One region of the Kribbella sp. WER1 genome, then DNA from elsewhere that is predicted to be linked to it. Evidence: riboswitches for the same ligand, from Rfam matches in the RefSeq annotation. Region 1 holds a riboswitch; the other holds the start of a gene.
The links. Region 1 has a riboswitch for S-adenosylmethionine ahead of ACXJJ3_RS05815 (aminotransferase class V-fold PLP-dependent enzyme). Riboswitches for the same ligand answer to the same signal wherever they lie in the genome.
Positions count from the first base shown of each region.

Region 1 (8,651 bases):
TTGTCGGTGTTCGGGATCTCGATGCCGATCGCGGACTTGCCCGGGATCGGCGACAGGATCCGGACGTCGGCCGACGCCACCGCGTACGCGATGTTCTTCGACAGCGCGGTGACCTTCTCGACCTTGACCGCGGCGCCGAGCTCGACCTCGTACCGGGTGACCGTCGGGCCGCGGGTGTAGCCGGTGACCTGGGCGTCGATGCCGAACTGCTCGAACACCTCGGTGAGCCGGTCGACGACCTGGTCGGACGCCTTGGTCCGGGCCTTGTGCACCGAGCCGGGGCTGAGCATCTGCCCGTCCGGCAGCGTGTACGTGATGTCGCCGGACAGGCTGAGCTGCTCGACGCGCTGCGGTAGCGGGGTGTGCGGCGGCGGCTCGAGCGCCGCCGGGGGCTCCGGGCTCGCCGCGGCCGGCGCCTCGAACACGGGCTCGGAGGGCGGCTCGAAGGCGGGGCTCTCGTCGTACGGCTCTTCCTCGGCCGGCTTGGCCTTCGTCTTGCGGCCGCGCTTCGGCTCGTCCTTCAGGATCGGCGAGTCGTACGGCTTGACCGTCGGGTCGCCGTCCTCTTCCTCGAGCTCGGCCTTCGCGCGGCGCTGCTTGCGGGTCAGCCGGACGGTGTCGTCGGTCGGCGCGGCCTGGACGGACGGCGCGTCCGCGGGCAGCTCGGTGCGGCCCATCAGTACGTCGAACGCCGCCCGGAACCGCAGCGGGATCGCGTACACCGGGGTCCCGGTGACGACCAGTGCGCCGAAGATCGACAGCAGCACCAGCAGCGGCGCGGCGACGTACTGCGTGAGCAGGTCGGACAGGAACGACGAGATGAAGTACCCGATCGCGCCGCCGGCGTCCCGGAGCGGGCCGTCGGCGGGGTTGTTCGGCCGGGGCAGGCCGTTCGCGATGTGGATCAGGCCCAGTACGCCGAGGCAGATCGCCGTCCAGCCGATCACCTGGCGGCCGGCCGGGCCGTTGCGGTCCGGGTGCCGCAGCGTGCGGACCGCGATGACGACCAGCATCAGCGGCAGGGCCCAGCCGAGCATGCCGATGCTGCCGCCGACGACCGTCCGGACGCCGTTGCCGACCGATCCGGGCAGGTCCCACCAGATCGCGGCGGCGACGACCATCGCGAGGCCGATCAGGAACAGCCCGGCGCCGTCGCGGCGGTGCTCCGGTTCCAGGTCGCGGGCGCTGTGACCGATCCCCCGCACCATGCTGCCGAGCAGGTGCGCGATGCCGATCCAGACCTTGATCACTCCACGACCGAGAGCGAGCATGGCGGCCGCGAACGGGCCCGGTCCGCTGTTCTTGGGCGTGCTGGTCCGCGCGGCAGAGGTTCCACCGCGTTTCGAACTCTGCCCACGCTTCTGGGCGCCTGACGGACGGGGGCGTCCACCAGCGGCCGAACGGGCCGTGCTCGGCCGTTTGGCTGCTGACTTCTGCGCCCGCGCCGGGGAAGACGTGCGGGTCGCCATATTCCTCAGGCTACCCCGACTACCCCACGAGTCCCACGTGTCACACGCCGATCACACGGTCCCATCCGTAGCATCACGACGGACGGGCGAGGTGGCGGAGCCGGCCCAGGTGCCACAGGACGACGTACCAGCCGAGGGCGGCCAGGCCGCCGTACACGAGGCCGGAGAGCACCACGCGGACGGCGGTCTCCCCTGCCAGGCCGCCGTCGACCCGGCTGAGCTCGACGACCGCGCCGACCACCGCGAACAGCACGAGCGCTCCGAGTACGACGTACCGCACCCAAGCCGGCAGCTTGTCACGCGCGGTGACCGTGGCAGGGGTACGCCGGTACCAGCGGTACAGCCAGATCGCGAGGATCAGGCAGCCGGCGAGCGTACTCACGTACTGCAGCGGCCGGTTGATGTCGCCGAAGACGCCCGGGTACCGGCGGACGAAGTACCCGTCGCCGTGCGTGAAGGAGTCCCACACGACATGGGTCAACGCGCCGACAACAGCGGACAGCACCGTCCAAAGCAGGACCTTGACCCCAGGAACACGCAACGAAGAGACAGGTAGCCGCGCAGCCAACGCAGGCGGCGCCAGTGCGATCAAAGGCCGCTTTAGGACGACGTTGAACACCAGGACGAGCAGCAACGCCAGCAACGGGTCCAGCCAGAACGCCGACGTGAACTTATGCGTCAGTGTCAGCGTGAAGTTCCCATTGATGTACTGCGTGGCGACCCGGTAGATCGCGCCGACGTACAGCAGGTCGGGTGCCACCGCACCGGCCACCAGCGCCGACGCCACGAAGGGCCGCCGGACCAGCGGAGGACAGCTGCGGGGTGGGCCAGAGTGAAGGGCACACCCCGCAGCCTATTGGGTCAGAACGTCGGCCAACTGCTCGCCAGTGGCTGCTGCCCGACGCCCGGCGCCTTCCAGTTGCAGACACCGTTCGGGAACGTCTGCCGCAGCGTCTTCCACTGCACAGAGGTCAACTTGACCTTGTAGTCGGATTTGTTCAGCGGTTCGAGCCGGCACTTGATGATGTCGTTGGCAACAGCCGCACCGGCAACCTGCCGCGGCGCCGGCCAGGCCGGGTAGAAGGTGTTGCACCTGGTCGTGCCGATCCCGTCCACCTGGGTCTCGACGATCTTCTGGTTCGTCGGGCTCCAGCACGCGTCGGTGAGCGCGGCGGGCTTGTTGCGCATCAGCTTCGCGTGCGGAGAGCCCGGCCCGTGGTCCGCGTCCACCGCGTCCATCCAGCGGTCCAGCGAGGCGAGTGCGTCGGTCAGCACCGGGTTCGTCGTACTGAAGCCGCCCGGGGCGTCGCCTGCCTGGACGAGCATGATCTGGTTGCCGGCGTCACCGTTCGCCTTGCGCAGCCGTTCGCGGAGCGAGAACGAGTGGAAGAGCAGGTGGATGTCGCCGTTCGGCTGCTCGTCCCAGTACTGCCGGTAGTCGATGATCGGCGTACTGGCCAGTCCCCCGCCGCCGTTGATCAGCTGCCCGGTGCGGTACGCCGTACTGATCGCCTGCGGGTCCGCGACGGTACGGGCCGGGACGAAGTTGGCGTCGGTGTCGAAACCGCCGACCGCCTTGTTCAGGTCGAGGAACTGGGCGACCGAGATCTTGCCCGCATTCAGGGCGTCCAGGCCGTACTGGATCCCCACGTTGTCGAGCGGCCGCCGGGCGGCGCCCGTACGAGGGTCCTTGCCCCAGACGTTCACCTGGTGGTCGTAGACGTCGCAGCGGACGCCGGCCGGATTCTTCACCGGGTCGTACCGGTCCGCGACCGGTAGTTGCGCAGGGCAATAGACCCGCGGGTCGATCCGGCGGCCGGCACCAGCCAGGTTCGCGATCGTGCCGACCTTGCCGAAGCCCGCGGCGGCCCGTTTCTGCTCGTCGGTCCAGCCGGTCGCGTTCTGGAAGTAGTGGTCGAGCAGCAGCGCGTCCGTGATCGTGTGCAGCGTCGCGAACCCGACCTCCGGGAACACGCACGACGCCACGATCCCGTCCAGCAGCCCCGGGTAGTCCTCGGCGATCTGGAACACCTGGTACGAGCCGCCGGAGCACCCCCATCCGATGGTCTGACGCGGTACGCCGATCGTCTCCAGGATGTGCTCCCGCGTCATCGACATGGTCTCGGCGGCGAGCACCCCGTTGCAGTTGATCCCGAACACGTTGAGGCTCGACGACGCCACGGCGTACCCCTGCCCGAGCAGTACGTCGTCGTTGATGCCGCCCGTGCCGCTCCCCTGCTGGTACCACCCGCCGGGGCAGCCGCCGCCGAACGTGTAGACCAGCCGGCCGTTCCACCCGCTCGGCGCCTTCACGACGCTCGGCTCACCGCCCGCGGGGTCGTTGAGTACGGCGTACTCGTAGATCGACCGGTTGATGACGCCGGTCTCGACGCGGACGATGTACGGCACCGTGCGGCCGTCGGACGTGGTCGTCGTCGCCAGGTCGGCCGGATGCGTCGCCGGCAGCACCTTGAGCGAGCGGTCGGCCGTGGAGCGGTACAGATAGTCGACGCGGGTCGGGACCGTGCAGTTCGCGTCGGACGGCGGGCCGAGCTTCACCTTGGCGAGCGTGACGAAGTCCGCCGTACCGCAGAAGTACGGCGTCTCGTGCGGGCCGGCCAGGAGCGGCCCGCTGCGTGGGTGGTTCGTGATCACCAGCCGCGACGCGGCGGCGGTCACCGTGTTGGAACCGTTCGTGAGGCCTTGGACGACGCCGATCAGGCGGTCCTGCTGACGGGTGAACGCGCTACTGACGTCCTTCCCGTTCAGCCGGATCTTCAGGTCGTCCAGGTGCCGCCCGGTGATCCCGAGCAGCACGTTGCCGTCGCTCACCATGTCGGCGCGCGGCGTGGACAGGACCTCGATCCGTACGTCGGAGGCCGCACTGGCGGGGGTCACCAGGACGGCGGCGAACATCGCAGTCAGAAGGGCAACGAGGGCGGCTGGTCGCTTCATGTGATGAGTCGATCACAGCAGTTCCGGTGCCGGAAGAGTTCGTGGTAATCGGTTTCCGGCCGGAGTGGACCACTTCAGGCGCCGGTGGTCCCGTCCAGCTGCTCGCGGACCAGGTCGGCGTGCCCGCAGTGCCGCGCGTACTCGCCGATCAGGTGGATGTAGATCATCCGCAGCGTCGACTCGGTCCCGCCGAACGTGAACCGGTCGTCGAGCGAGCGCCCGGCCGCGGCCTCGTCGGACAGCTTCCACTCCGCGATCAGCCCGTCGTACGCCGCCTGCGCCTCGGCCGGGTCGATCCGCTCGAAGTCCGCGTCCTTGCCGAGCTCGGGCGTGAACAGCGGCGCGGCCGGGTCGTCGGCGAAGTGGATCCGGAACCAGATCCGCTCGACCTTCGTGAGGTGCCGGATCAGCCCGAGCAGCGAGAGGTTCGACGGCGGCGAGGGCCGCTCGGCGAGCTGTACAGCGGTCAGCCCGGCGCATTTCATCAGCAAGGTGCTGCGGTAGAAGCCCAGATATCCTTGCAGCAGTTCGCGTTCCGGTGCCGTCAGCGAGCCGTCCGGCCGCTCGACCGCAGGGGCAGTCCAGGTCATCGCCATCCTCACGTCGTCCCACGATGTGTTCACGTATCTCATCACATGAGATACGTACTGGCGGCGAACGTGTCCCGTTCGTTACCGTTCTCGGCAGGTCATGAGTGTCAGCGACAAGCCCCGGCTCGCTGGCCGGCAACCCTCCTCCGCGGTGGGGTGCCCCGGGTGAAGACCAGGCCGTGCGGATACCCCGTTCGGCAAGCGCGGACTTCCTGGGAGCAGATCCATGTCGATCCTGTCGATTCTCGAGCCGGCCGGCAGCACCGCCCCGCGTCCGAGCAGCGCCCGGCGGCTCACCGGCAACATCCCTGCCACCGTCGGCTCGGACCTGCTGGTCCCGCTGGCCGACGGCCGGGTCACCGACTACGCGAACTTCGACCACGGGGCGAGCGCGCCGTGTCTGGAGTCCGTCCGGGCCAGCGTCGAGGCCGCGCTCCCGTCGTACGCCTCGGTGCACCGTGGCAACGGGTACGCCTCACGGATCACCACCCAGTGGTACGAGCGGGCCCGCGCCGAGGTGCACGCCTTCGTCGGCGCCCGGACCGACGACCAGGTGATCTTCACCCGCCAGACCACCGACGCGCTCAACCTCCTCGCACACGCCGTCCCGCAGGACGCGACCGTGATCGTGTTCGAGTCCGAGCACCACGCCGCGCTGCTCCCCTGGCCGGCCGAGCGCACCGTCCGGCTCAAGGCGCCGGCCGGTCAGGCCGAGGCCGTGTCGAACGTCGCCGACGCGCTCCGGCAGGCGCCCGAGGGACCGCGCCTGGTCGTGGTCACCGGCGCCTCGAACGTGACCGGCGAGATCTTCCCGATCGCCGAAATCGCCAAGGTGGCCAAGGCCCACGGCGCCCGGGTCTGCCTGGACGCCGCGCAGCTCGCGCCGCACCGCGTGGTCGACATCGCCGCGCTCGACGTCGACTGGGTCGTGCTGTCCGGCCACAAGCTGTACGCCCCGTACGGCGCCGGCGCCCTGATCGGCCGCTCCGACTGGCTCGACGCCGCCGACCCGTACCTCTACGGCGGCGGCGCGACCCACGCCGTCACCAGCGACACCGTCGTCTGGTCGACCGGCCCGGCGCGCCACGAGGGCGGGTCCCCGAACGTCATCGGCGCGATCGCGCTGGCGAGCGCCTGCGCCGCGCTCACCAGGCACCGCGACGCCATCGAGCAGCACGAGCGCAGCCTGCTGGCCCGGCTGCGGACCGGTCTCGCCCAGATCGAGGGCGTCACGACGTACTCGATCTTCGGCGAGGAGGCGGACCGGGTCGGCACCGTCTGCTTCACGGTCGAGGGCCTGACCTCGACGTTGGTGTCCGCGGCCCTGAGCGCGGAGTACGGCATCGGTGTCCGGGACGGCAAGTTCTGCGCGCACCCGCTGGTCGGTCACCTGCTCGCGAATTCTCCCGAGCACGGTACGGCGGTCCGCGCCAGCCTCGGCCTCGGGACCACCCGGGAGCACGTGGACCGGCTCGTCAACGCCGTCCGCACGCTGGCCACGACCGGCCCGCGCACGGAGTACGCGGAGAGCGCGCACGGCTGTCAGCCGGCCGACGATCCCCGCGACCTCCACGCACCGCGGATCTGGTAGCCCCTCCTACTGCTCAGGAGGTACGAGACCTACATGGTGAGCAGCGAACGCCAGTAGGTCCGCCCACTCCGACGCGACCATCGCGGCAGGCTTACCGAAGCCGTGGCCGGTGTTGACCTCTACGCGAGTCAACACCGGCTGCGGACCGGACTGGGCGTGCTGCACCGCGGCGATGAACTTGTGGCTGTGCAGCGGCACTACGCGGTCGTCGTGATCACCCGTGACCACCAACGTCGCCGGGTACGCCGTACCGTCGCTGACGCGGTGCAGTGGCGAGTAGGCCAGCAGGTCCTCGAACTGCTCCGGGTCGGTCGGCAGGCCGTAGTCGGACGCCCAGGCCGCCCCAACCGTGAACAGGTGGAACCGCAGCATGTCCAGCACGCCCACACCGGGCAGTGCGACCGCGAACAGGTCCGGCCGCTGGGTCATGACCGCGCCGACGAGTAGACCGCCGTTGCTGCGGCCGTGGATCGCCAGCTGCGCCGGTGTGGTCACTCCGGTGTCCCGCAGGTCCTCTGCGACCGCGATGAAGTCGTCGAACACGTTCTGCTTGTTCTTGAGCCGTCCCGCGTCGTGCCACTCGCTCCCGTACTCACCGCCGCCACGGAGGTTCGCGATGACCAGTACGCCGCCGGCCGCGAGCCATGCGGGCCAGCCGGGACGGTAGTCGGCCTGGATCGGGATGCGGAACCCGCCATACCCCCACATGAGGGTCGGGCGCGGCTCGTCGAAGCCCAGGTCCGACCTGCTGATCAGGAAGTACGGGACGGGCCCGTTGCGACGCGTCACGGTGACCTGGGGCGGCGTGTAGCCGTCAGTACCGCGCACCAGCTCCGGCAGCGCCCGTACGTCGCCTGTGCCGGTGTGCACGAGGTACGACAGCGTCGGGTCGGTCGTCGTGGACAGGCCGATGAACAGCTCGTCGTACTTCGGGCCTGCGTTGAAGCCGACCACTCCCCCGCCCGGTACGTCGACAACGCGCGCGTCGGACCCGTCCAGCGCGTACAACGTCAGCACCGACTGGGCGTCGGCCAACGTGAGTGTTGCGAGACCGTCCGCCGTAGCGCGCACCGCCTGCAGCGTGGAGTCGCTTTCCGGGATGAGGTCGGTGAACTCGCCGGCGAGGTCCGACAGCACCACCCGCCCGCGGGGCGCGTCCCGGTCGGTCCGCAGTACCAGATCGTCGCCGGACATCCGGACGAACGCGATCTCGTCGGTGAACTCGTCTACGACCTTCACCGGCTCGCCCAGCCCGTCACCGGTGATCGAGTACACCCAGAGCCGCGTGCTCGGGTCCGTGCCCTCGGTGATGTGCACGACGAGGTACCTGTCGTCGTCGGACACCTCCGGCATCAGGAAGTACCTGTCGTTGCCGGGGAAGCTCAGGACGAGCTCGTCGTCCGACTGCGGCGTACCGACGCGGTGCAGCATCAGCCGGCCGCCGGACAGGGACGTGGTCTCCGTACCTTCGCTCCGCCCGCTGGTCGGGTAATGCAGGTACAGGTACGCCGAGCTGTCCGGGAGCCAGGTCGCCTCGCTGAACTTGGCCTCCGCCACCAGGTCGTCCACGGGCGCACCGGTGGCGATGTCGAGCAGCCGGAACGTCGTCCAGTCGCTACCGCTCTCGTTGATGCCGTACGCGAAGTACTTGCCGTCAGGGCTGACCGTGAACGTCCCCAACGAGTCCGTGCCGTCCGCGGACAGCGTGTTCGGGTCGATCAGCACCCGGCCGCCGGACAGCAGCTCGTCCAGCGATTCGGCCACGTAGATCACGTCCTGCGCCTGCGTGCCGTCGTTCCGGCCGACGAAGTACCAGCCGGACTTCTTCGCGGGCACGCCGGCGCGTGGGCGCGCGAGGATCGCGGCCATCGTGCGCTGGAACCACGCACGCTCCGGGTAGCCCGACAGCTCGGCCTCCGTGAAGGCGTTCTGCCGGGTGACCCAGTCCTGGGTCTCAGGCGAGTCAGGGTCTTCCAGCCAGCGGTAAGGATCGGCGATCTGGTGCCCGTGCAACGTCTCGACCACGTCGTCGCGGCGGCTCTCCGG
Region 1 is NZ_CM135186.1:1,173,864-1,182,514, forward strand. Features, by position in the region: gene ACXJJ3_RS05795 (DNA translocase FtsK 4TM domain-containing protein) at 1-1,271, opposite strand, end outside; gene ACXJJ3_RS05800 (DUF4184 family protein) at 1,543-2,274, opposite strand; gene ACXJJ3_RS05805 (DUF6351 family protein) at 2,331-4,424, opposite strand; gene ACXJJ3_RS05810 (DinB family protein) at 4,499-5,014, opposite strand; SAM riboswitch class IV at 5,111-5,224, shown strand; gene ACXJJ3_RS05815 (aminotransferase class V-fold PLP-dependent enzyme) at 5,241-6,605, shown strand; gene ACXJJ3_RS05820 (prolyl oligopeptidase family serine peptidase) at 6,612-8,651, opposite strand, start outside.

Region 2 (8,651 bases), 2.1 Mb from region 1:
CGCGATCGAGGAGCATCTGGCGCCGGCGCTGGTCGGCCGCGACCCGCTGGACCGGGCCGGAGCGCACGTCGTGATGGACGGCGTCCTGCGCGGCCAGCAGGTCGCCAAGTCCGGGCTCGACATCGCGCTGTTCGACCTGGCGGGGCGGATCAGCGGCTGGCCGGTACACGCGCTGCTCGGCGGCAGTGTCCGGGACCGCGTGCAGACCACCTGGGTGGTCGGACTCGGCACGCTCGACGAGATGGCCGCCGAGGCCGCGGAGTACGCCGGTCGCGGGTTCAGGCACTTGAAGGTCAAGGGCGGCCACGACCCGGCGAAGGACCTGGAGCTGATCCGCGCGGTCCGCGCCGCGATCCCCGCCGACGCCGAGCTCTGCCTGGACGCCAACGAGGGGTACGACGCCACGACCGCCCTCCCGTACCTCGCGAAGATGAGCGCGGCCGGCCTCACCCTGCTCGAGCAGCCGCTGCCGCGCTGGGACCTCGCCGGGCTGGTCCGGCTCCGGGACCGCCTCGACGTCCGGGTGATGGTCGACGAGAGCATGCACTCGCTGCACGACGCCCTGGAGATCGCCCGCCGCGGTGCCGCCGACGTACTGAACATCAAGATCCTGAAGGTCGGCGGCCTGCACCGGGCGCTGCAGATCGCCGCCGTCGCCGAGGCCGGCGGGCTCGCGGTGAAGGTAGGCTCGATGCCGGAGCTGGGCGTCGCCACGCTGGCCGCCGTCCACCTGGCCGCCGCCGTGCCGGGCGCCACCGTCGCGGCCGACCTGGTGGGGCCGCTGATGGTCGACGAGGACCCGCTGGCCCCGACCGTGTTCGCCGACTGCGACGGCTGGATCGACGTACCCAAGCACCCCGGTCTCGGCCACGACGTATGAGGGTGTCTTCCAAGACACCCTCAGGGAGAGGTCATCTGATGCATCCGCTCGTAGAACGGCTCCGCGGCACGCTCCTCCCCGCGGTCGTCACCCCGATGGACCCTCACGGCGTCGTCGCGTACGACGCCCTGTCCGCGTACGCCGTGACGCTGACGAAGCAGGCGATCGGCGGTGTCGCCGTGTGGGCGCACACCGGCCGCGGGCTGTACCTGTCGCCGGGCGATCGGGCGAAGGTGCTCGAGACGTGGCGGGCGGCTACCGACGTACCGATCGTGGCCGGGGCCGGCGTACCGAAGTCTGCCGAGGCGCACACCCTGCAGGAGGCGGCGGACGCGACCGTGGAGATGGCGCGGGCCGCGGCGGCGGGCGGGGCCGACGCGGTGATGGTGTACCCACTGGCCGGGTTCAACCAGGTCTCCGACGGGCACGCGCAGGCGGTGGCGTTGCACGAGCGGGTGGCCGCGGAGAGCGGGCTGCCGCTGGTCGGGTTCTACCTGCACGGCGAGGCCGGCGGGTACCCGTACTCGCCGGAGTTGATCCGGGACCTGCTGTCGCTGGACGCGATGCTCGGCGTGAAGACCGCGACGCTGGACCGGGCGATCGGCTGCCAGGACGCGATCTGGGCGGGCCGCGGCACCGGGAAGCTGCTGATCACCGGCGAGGACCGGATGTACGGGCCGTCGTTCCTGTGGGGCGCCGACACCGCGCTGGTCGGGATCGCGTCGGCGCAGGTCGAGCTGTCGGCCGCCGTACTGCGGGCCTGGACGGCCGGCGAACACGCGGAGTTCCTGGCCGCGTCGGACCGGCTGGACCGGTTCGCGGCGGCGACGTTCTACGCGCCGATCGAGGGCTACGTGCAGCGGATGCTGTGGGCGGCCGAGTGGGAGGGGCTGGTACCGGCCGCGGCCGCACACGACCCGTACGGGCCGGAGCTGCCACCGGGCGAGCGGGATCTCGTCGTCAACTGCCTGGAGCAGCTCCACGGGCAGTGAGGTGGCGCGCTCCCTCCTTCGCTCCACCACACCGACGCCGGCAATTGTGGTATTGACCGAAACTAAGAGAGCTCAGGCCGAACGTCAAGATCTCGGACCTTACTGCGCTATTCTGCGTTCAGAGCGGACTTGAGGGCCAGGCCAGAAGTCGTCGGAGGCTGCCGTGGGGATCAGTGTCGGGGTCGTCGGGCCTGAGGATCTGGTTCAGCGGGTGACCGTGGTCGGCGCGCCGAGCGGTACGACGCTGGTCCCGCTGGCGTACCGGCACGAGACCGAGGCGGTCGACCTGGTCCGGCAGGCGCACGGGGACGTCGACGCGTACCTGTTCACCGGCGTCGTCCCGTACACGATCGCCACCGAAGCCGGCGCGGTCGACCGCCCCGCGATGTACGTGTCGTACGACGGCGCCACGCTGCTCCGGGCGCTCGTCGAACTGCTCCGGCTCGGGCACAACGTCACGCAGTTCTCGATCGACACGCTGCGGCGTTCCGAAGTACTGGAGACGCTGATCGAGGCGAAGCTGCCGACGGACCGGATCCACGTATTGCCGTACCGGCCCGGGCTGACGTCGGACGACATCGTCTCGTTCCACCGGACCGCCCGCGAGAAGCACGACACGAAGGTCGCGATCAGCTGCCTCGGGTCCGCGTTCCACCTGATCGAGAACGAGATGCCGTCGGTCCGGCTCGCCCCGTCGCGGTACTCCATCCGCTCGACGCTGCAGGCGCTCGTCCTCACGACGACCGGTCAGCACGTCGGCGATGCGCAGGTCGCACTCGGCGTCATCGACCTGCCCGAACCCGACGACGCGCTCGCCGCGGACCTGATCACGCTCGGCGGCAGCCTCGCTGCGCTCCCCGACGGCCGGCACCTCGTCGTCACCACCCGCGGCCTGCTGGAGCAGGCGACCGAGCAGTTCTCCCGGATGCCGCTGCTGGACCACCTGGCGGCGCGGCACAGCACGGCGTACGTCGGGTTCGGCATCGGGCGGACCGCCGCCGAGGCCGAGGCGCTGGCCCGCCGCGCAGTCGGCCGCGCCGCGTCGATCGGCACTGTCGCCGGCGTGGTGTCGATGTCCGACGACGTCGAGATCGTCATCGAGCCCACCGGCGACCAGCCGTCCGCGATCCGCGGCACCGAAAGCCTCCCGCTGCTCGCCCGCCGCGTCGGCCTCAACACCCAGACCCTCGCGAGGATGCGCGAACTCACCGCCACCCTCCCCGACGGCCTCACCACCCAGGACGTCGCCGACCACCTCGCCGTCCAGCTCCGCACCGCCCGCCGAGTCCTCAAACGCCTCGAACGCGCCGGCCTCGCCGCCCCCACCGGCACCCAGCAACACGGCCGCACCGGCCGCCCACCCACCGTCTACCTGATCCGCCTGTAGCTAGAGAGCACTCCGGAAGAAGCGCGCCGCCTCACCCGCCACGGCATACCGCGCATCGCGTAGATCGTGGTCGCCGCCAACGATCGGCAGCAGTCGCGAGCGGGCACCGACAGCGAGCAGCGCCCGGTGGAGCTGTGCGGCGTGCTCGTACGGGACGGTCTCGTCGGCGGTGCCGTGGACGATCAGGAAGGGCGGCGCGTCGGGGCCCACATGGGCGATCGGGCCGGCCGCACGGAGCTGCTCGCGATGTGTGGTCACGTCTCCTCCGACCAGAGCAGTCACCGGCGAGGGCCGGTCGATCCGCAGGCCGCCGCCCGGGTGCAGGAGATCGCTCGGACCGCTGATCGTCACCACGGCCCGGATCTGCGGTTCGGCCGCGCGTGCGGACTCCGTCGTACTGCCAGAACGGCGGCGCCTTCGACGCGCATCAGCACCCAACGCGCCGCCGCGCACGAGCCCGGCGACGGCGGCGAGATGGCCGCCGGCGGACTGCCCCCAGATACCGACCCGCCGCGGGTCGACCGGTAGACCGAGCGGATTGCGCTCGATCCAGCGCAGCGCCGCCCGTACGTCGTGCAGTCCGACGGTCGCATGGTCGCGGCGACGGGATCCAGAGCTCTTTCCGGAAACAAATCGCTGTCTGCTGCCGGAAAAGTTCCGCAAAGACGGGTCTCCCCGCTTGGAGGCTCCGGGCGGCGTCGGCCTCGCGGGCCGCGGCCCCTGCGGTGGGTGGGGTGGCTACGGGGTGATGACCGTGACGCCGGCGGAGGTGCCGTTGGTCAGGGCTGCGAGGGCGGCCGGGGTTTCTTCGAGGGTGATGGTGCGCGTGACCAGCCGCTGCGGGTTCAGGTTGCCGTTGGCAACCAGGTCGAGCATCTCCGGGTAGGCGTGCGCGGGCATGCCGTGGCTGCCGAGCCAGGTGAGTTCCTGGCCGATCAGGCGGCCTACGTCGAGGGTGACGCCGCCCGGTAGGAGGCCGACCTGTACGTGGCGGCCGCGGGGGCGGAGGGCTTGCAGCGCTTGCTGGACGATGTCGCTCGAGCCGAGGGCGTCGATGGTCACGTGGAAGCCGCCCAGGTCGCGGGCGGGGGCCTGGAGGGTGTGGGTGGCGCCGTAGGTTCGGGCCAGGGCGAGGGCTTCCGGGTTGGTGTCTATCGCTGTGACCTCGGCGCCCAGATCGGCCGCGATCATCACTGCGGACAGGCCTACTCCGCCGCAACCGAAGACGGCTACTCGTTCGCCGGCCTGGACCTGCCCGACCTGGTGGACGGCGCGGAAGGACGTCGCGAAGCGGCAGCCGAGGCCGGCGGCCGTGGTGAAGGACATGTCGTCGGCGAGGCGGACCAGGTTCACCTCGGCGTACGGTACGGCGACGTACTCGGCGAACGAACCCCAGTAGTTGAAGCCGGGCTGGAGCTGGTTCGGGCAGACCTGGTGGTTGCCCTCGCGGCACTGCTCGCAGGTCCCGCACGCGCAGATGAACGGCGTCGTCACCCGGTCGCCGACCGCCCACCCGCGGACGCCGGCACCGACCGCGGCGATCGTCCCGGCGAGCTCGTGCCCGGGCACGTGCGGCAGCACGATGTCCGCGTCGTGCCCCATCCACCCGTGCCAGTCGCTGCGGCACAACCCGGTCGCCTCGACCTTCACCACAACCGCGCCGCCCTCGACGGCAGGCTCCGGCACGTCCCGCACCTCAGGAAGTACGCCGTACTCCTCGATCACCACTGCACGCATGCGTAGACCATAGTCAGCCCACGCAGGAATCGTTCCCCTCGGGACCCCGAGGCGACGTTCAGCAGCCGCCGGCGACGGCCGGGATGATGGAGACCTGGCCGCCGTCCTTGATCGCGGTCTGCAGGCCCTGGGCGAAACGTACGTCGTCGTCGTCCACGTACACGTTCACGAAGCGGCGCAGTTCGCCGGACTCGTCGAGCACGCGGCCCTTGATCCCGGGGTACGACGTGTCGAGCGAGTCGAGCACCTCAGTCAGCGTGCCGCCCTCGGCGGACACCTCGGACGCGCCCTGGGTGTAGGGCCGCAGGATGGTCGGGACGCGCACACTCACACTCACTGCAGGCCTGCCTTCACGAAGGCGTCGTACGACGCGGGAATGGTCACCTTGGGGCCGACCCGGTCGGCCACGGCGTCGAGCGTCTTCAGCCCGTCGCCGGAGTTGATGATCACCGTCTCGGCCTCGGGGTCGAGCTGCCCGGTCTTGATCAGCTTCTTCAGCGTCGCGACCGTCACCCCGCCCGCGGTCTCGGCGAAGATGCCCTCGGTCCGGGCCAGCAGCTGGATGCCCTCGACGACCTCGTCGTCGCTGACGTCCTCGATCGCGCCACCGGTACGGCGGGCCACGTCGAGCACGTACGGCCCGTCGGCCGGGTTGCCGATCGCCAGCGACTTCGCGATCGTGTCCGGCTTCACCGGCTTGACCACGTCGTGCCCGTCGCGGAACGCCTGCGCCACCGGGGAGCAGCCGGTCGCCTGCGCGCCGTACACCTTGTAGTCGGTGGCGTCGACGAGCCCGAGCTTGCCGAGCTCGGTGAAACCCTTGTCGATCTTGGTGAGCTGCGAGCCGGACGCGACCGGGATCACGACCTGCTGCGGCAGCCGCCAGCCGAGCTGCTCGGCGATCTCGAAGGCGAGCGTCTTGGAGCCTTCGGAGTAGTACGGCCGGACGTTGACGTTGACGAACGCCCAGCCTTCCTCCTCGCCGGCGATCTCGGAGGCGAGCTTGTTCACGTCGTCGTAGTTGCCCTCGACGGCGACCAGGGTGCCGCCGTACACGGCGGTGGTGATCACCTTCGGGCGCTCGAGGTCGTGCGGGATGAACACGACCGAGCGGATGCCGGCCCGGGCGGCGGCCGCGGCGACGGCGTTCGCGAGGTTGCCGGTCGAGGGGCAGGCGAAGACCTTCATGCCGAGCTCGCGGGTGGCGCTCAACGCACTCGCCACGACTCGGTCCTTGAAGGAGTGGGTCGGGTTGCCGGAGTCGTCCTTCACCCAGAGCTTGCGCAGCCCGAGCTCGCGGGCCAGGTTCTGCGCGTCGACGAGCCGGGTGTAGCCGGGCTCGGTGTTCGGGAAGCTCGCCACGTCGACCGGGACGGGGAGCAGCGGCTGGTAGCGCCAGATGTTCTTCGGGCCGGCTTCGATCTGCTCGCGGGTGATGGCCGGGTACTCGTACCCGACCTCCAGCGGACCGAAGCACTCCATACAGGCGTAGAACGGGCCCAGCGGGGACTTCGCGCCGCACGCGCGACAGCTGAGGTGCGTACCGTTGCCGAAGGCACCTTCACGGATGGTGTGGGTGGCGGCCTGGCTCATGAGTGAGGTTCCCCTCTCATCTTCCCCGGGAGCCGGATCTCGGCGCGGGACGGATTTGGCACCGTTCCCTCGCTTTCGGCCCGGACGGGCGTACGGCGGGGAGGGTTGCCGGGACGTCAACGGGCCGTTTCCCTCAGTCCCTCTGGATGAGCTGCCCCGAGATTACCCAATCGGGTCCATATTGTGTCCCGTGGTCCCACCATCCGAGACGGGCGATCTCAGAGCCGGCCCCGGATCTCCAGGCCATCACAATCCAGCCTGCGTCTGGTACCTGAGCGTGCCCGACGGCCACAGACGGGGATTGTGATGGCCTGGAGATCAGCCTCGGGCGGACACCCACCACTCACCAACCGCTCCCAACCGCCGGACGGCGGGTGCCAGGCCTGGGGCGGATGGGCGGGGTTAGTGAGTGGCGGCGGATCACAGGCGGTGCGTGGCGCCGGGGGTGTGGGTGGGGAGGGACTTGCGCGGGCCGAAGCGCGGATGCCCGATCCCGGCGAGCTCGATCAGCCGCTGCACCCGGAACCGGTGCCCGCGGTACGGCTCGATCAGCTCGGCGCAGCCGTCGTCGTCCAGCTCCTCGCCGATCAGCGCGTACGACACGTTCCGCGACACGTGGTAGTCCGCGAACGAGAACGCGTCCGCGTCCCCGTGCGCCCGCTGCCGTACCTCGGCCGCCGTCCACACGCCGACCCCGGGCAGCGACCGCAGCCGCCGCTCGATCTCGGCGCCGTCGGTCAGCTCCAGCGTCCGCTCCAGCGCCCGCGCCCGGGTCGCCGCCGTCAGCACCACCCGCGACCGCCGGTTCTCCACGCCCGCCCGGAGGAACTGCCACGACGGGATCAGCCGCCACTGCTCCGGCGCCGGCGGCACCATCATCACCCGGTTGCCCTGCTCACGAGGCCCCGGCGCCGGCTCGCCGTACTCGCGCAACAGCAACCGCCACGCACGGAACGCCTCCTTGCCGGTCACGACCTGCTCGATCCCGGCCGCCGCCATCGCCTCGAACACCGCCCGCGACCGCGGCACCCGCACGTCCGGGAACCGCCGCGCCGCATCCACCAGCACCCGATGCTCCGGCAACGGCTCGAACCCGTCCCAGCTGTCCTTGTCCCCCAGCAGCTCCGGTACGCCGTCCAACACCCACTGGGCCCCCGGCCCCCACGCCTCCGCCTCGACCGCCCCGGCGTACGGCGTCAACCGCAGCAGCACCGGCCCCTCCGGCGTCCGCGTCGCCCGCCACACGGTCCGCCGCCCCGCATCGAACACATACGCCGGATCCCCCGGCCCCTTCCGCAACCCACCGATCACCGACTGCGGATCCACCACCCGCCCCGGCCGCCAGACCCGCACCACCGAACTCACCCGCCAAGTCTTACCCACCCCACCGACAGAACTCATACTGATCCCCATGACTGCTTGGCAGTGGGTGAAGCTCGTTGGGAACTTCCTCAATCTGTCTACCCTCGCGGGCGGCGTGGTCGGGGTGATCGGGAGGGCGAGGTTCAGTCGGGGGCCGCGGGGGCTGTTTTTTGCGAACGGTTACAGGCTCGGGTTTCCGGTGGCGGGGGCGTTCACGATCGGGAACGTGGTGTTGAGCAAGAACGAGCGGGCGTACTTCGACGATGGCCGGCTCGTGCGGCATGAGGAGCGGCATTCTTGGCAGTACTTCTGTCTGCTCGGGCTGCCGATGTTGCCGTTGTACGTCGTCGGTGTGGTGGTGTCGTTCCTGCTCACCGGGGATCCGGCGTCGCGGAATCCGTTCGAGCGGCTGGCGGGGCTGAAGGACGGTGGGTACGTCGAGCGCCCGGTGCAGCCGATCGGGAAGACCGTGACGCAGGCGTTCAGCGGGCTGCGATCGCGTCCGAAAGGGCCGTGAGGACGGTGACCACGCCGCTCGGCTCGTCGACGACGATGTCGGCGGCGTCGATCAGCTCGGTCGCGTTCGAGGACCGGGTGGCGAGCAGTACGGCGGGGAGCCCGTCGGCACGTCGCGCCTGGATCGCCCGGAACGCGGCGAGGTCGCCCAGGTCGTCTCCGGCGTACAGGATCGAGCGGGCGC
Region 2 is NZ_CM135186.1:3,293,217-3,301,867, forward strand. Features, by position in the region: gene ACXJJ3_RS15990 (mandelate racemase/muconate lactonizing enzyme family protein) at 1-880, shown strand, start outside; gene ACXJJ3_RS15995 (dihydrodipicolinate synthase family protein) at 919-1,872, shown strand; gene ACXJJ3_RS16000 (hypothetical protein) at 2,036-3,259, shown strand; gene ACXJJ3_RS16005 (prolyl oligopeptidase family serine peptidase) at 3,260-3,922, opposite strand; gene ACXJJ3_RS16010 (zinc-dependent alcohol dehydrogenase family protein) at 3,998-4,996, opposite strand; gene ACXJJ3_RS16015 (ubiquitin-like small modifier protein 1) at 5,055-5,333, opposite strand; gene thrC (threonine synthase) at 5,330-6,589, opposite strand; SAM riboswitch class I at 6,603-6,742, opposite strand; gene ACXJJ3_RS16025 (DNA-3-methyladenine glycosylase family protein) at 7,010-7,954, opposite strand; gene ACXJJ3_RS16030 (hypothetical protein) at 8,178-8,468, shown strand; gene otsB (trehalose-phosphatase) at 8,434-8,651, opposite strand, start outside.
Region 2: linked by a shared signal. The riboswitch ahead of thrC (threonine synthase) and the one ahead of ACXJJ3_RS05815 (aminotransferase class V-fold PLP-dependent enzyme) in region 1 are both predicted to bind S-adenosylmethionine.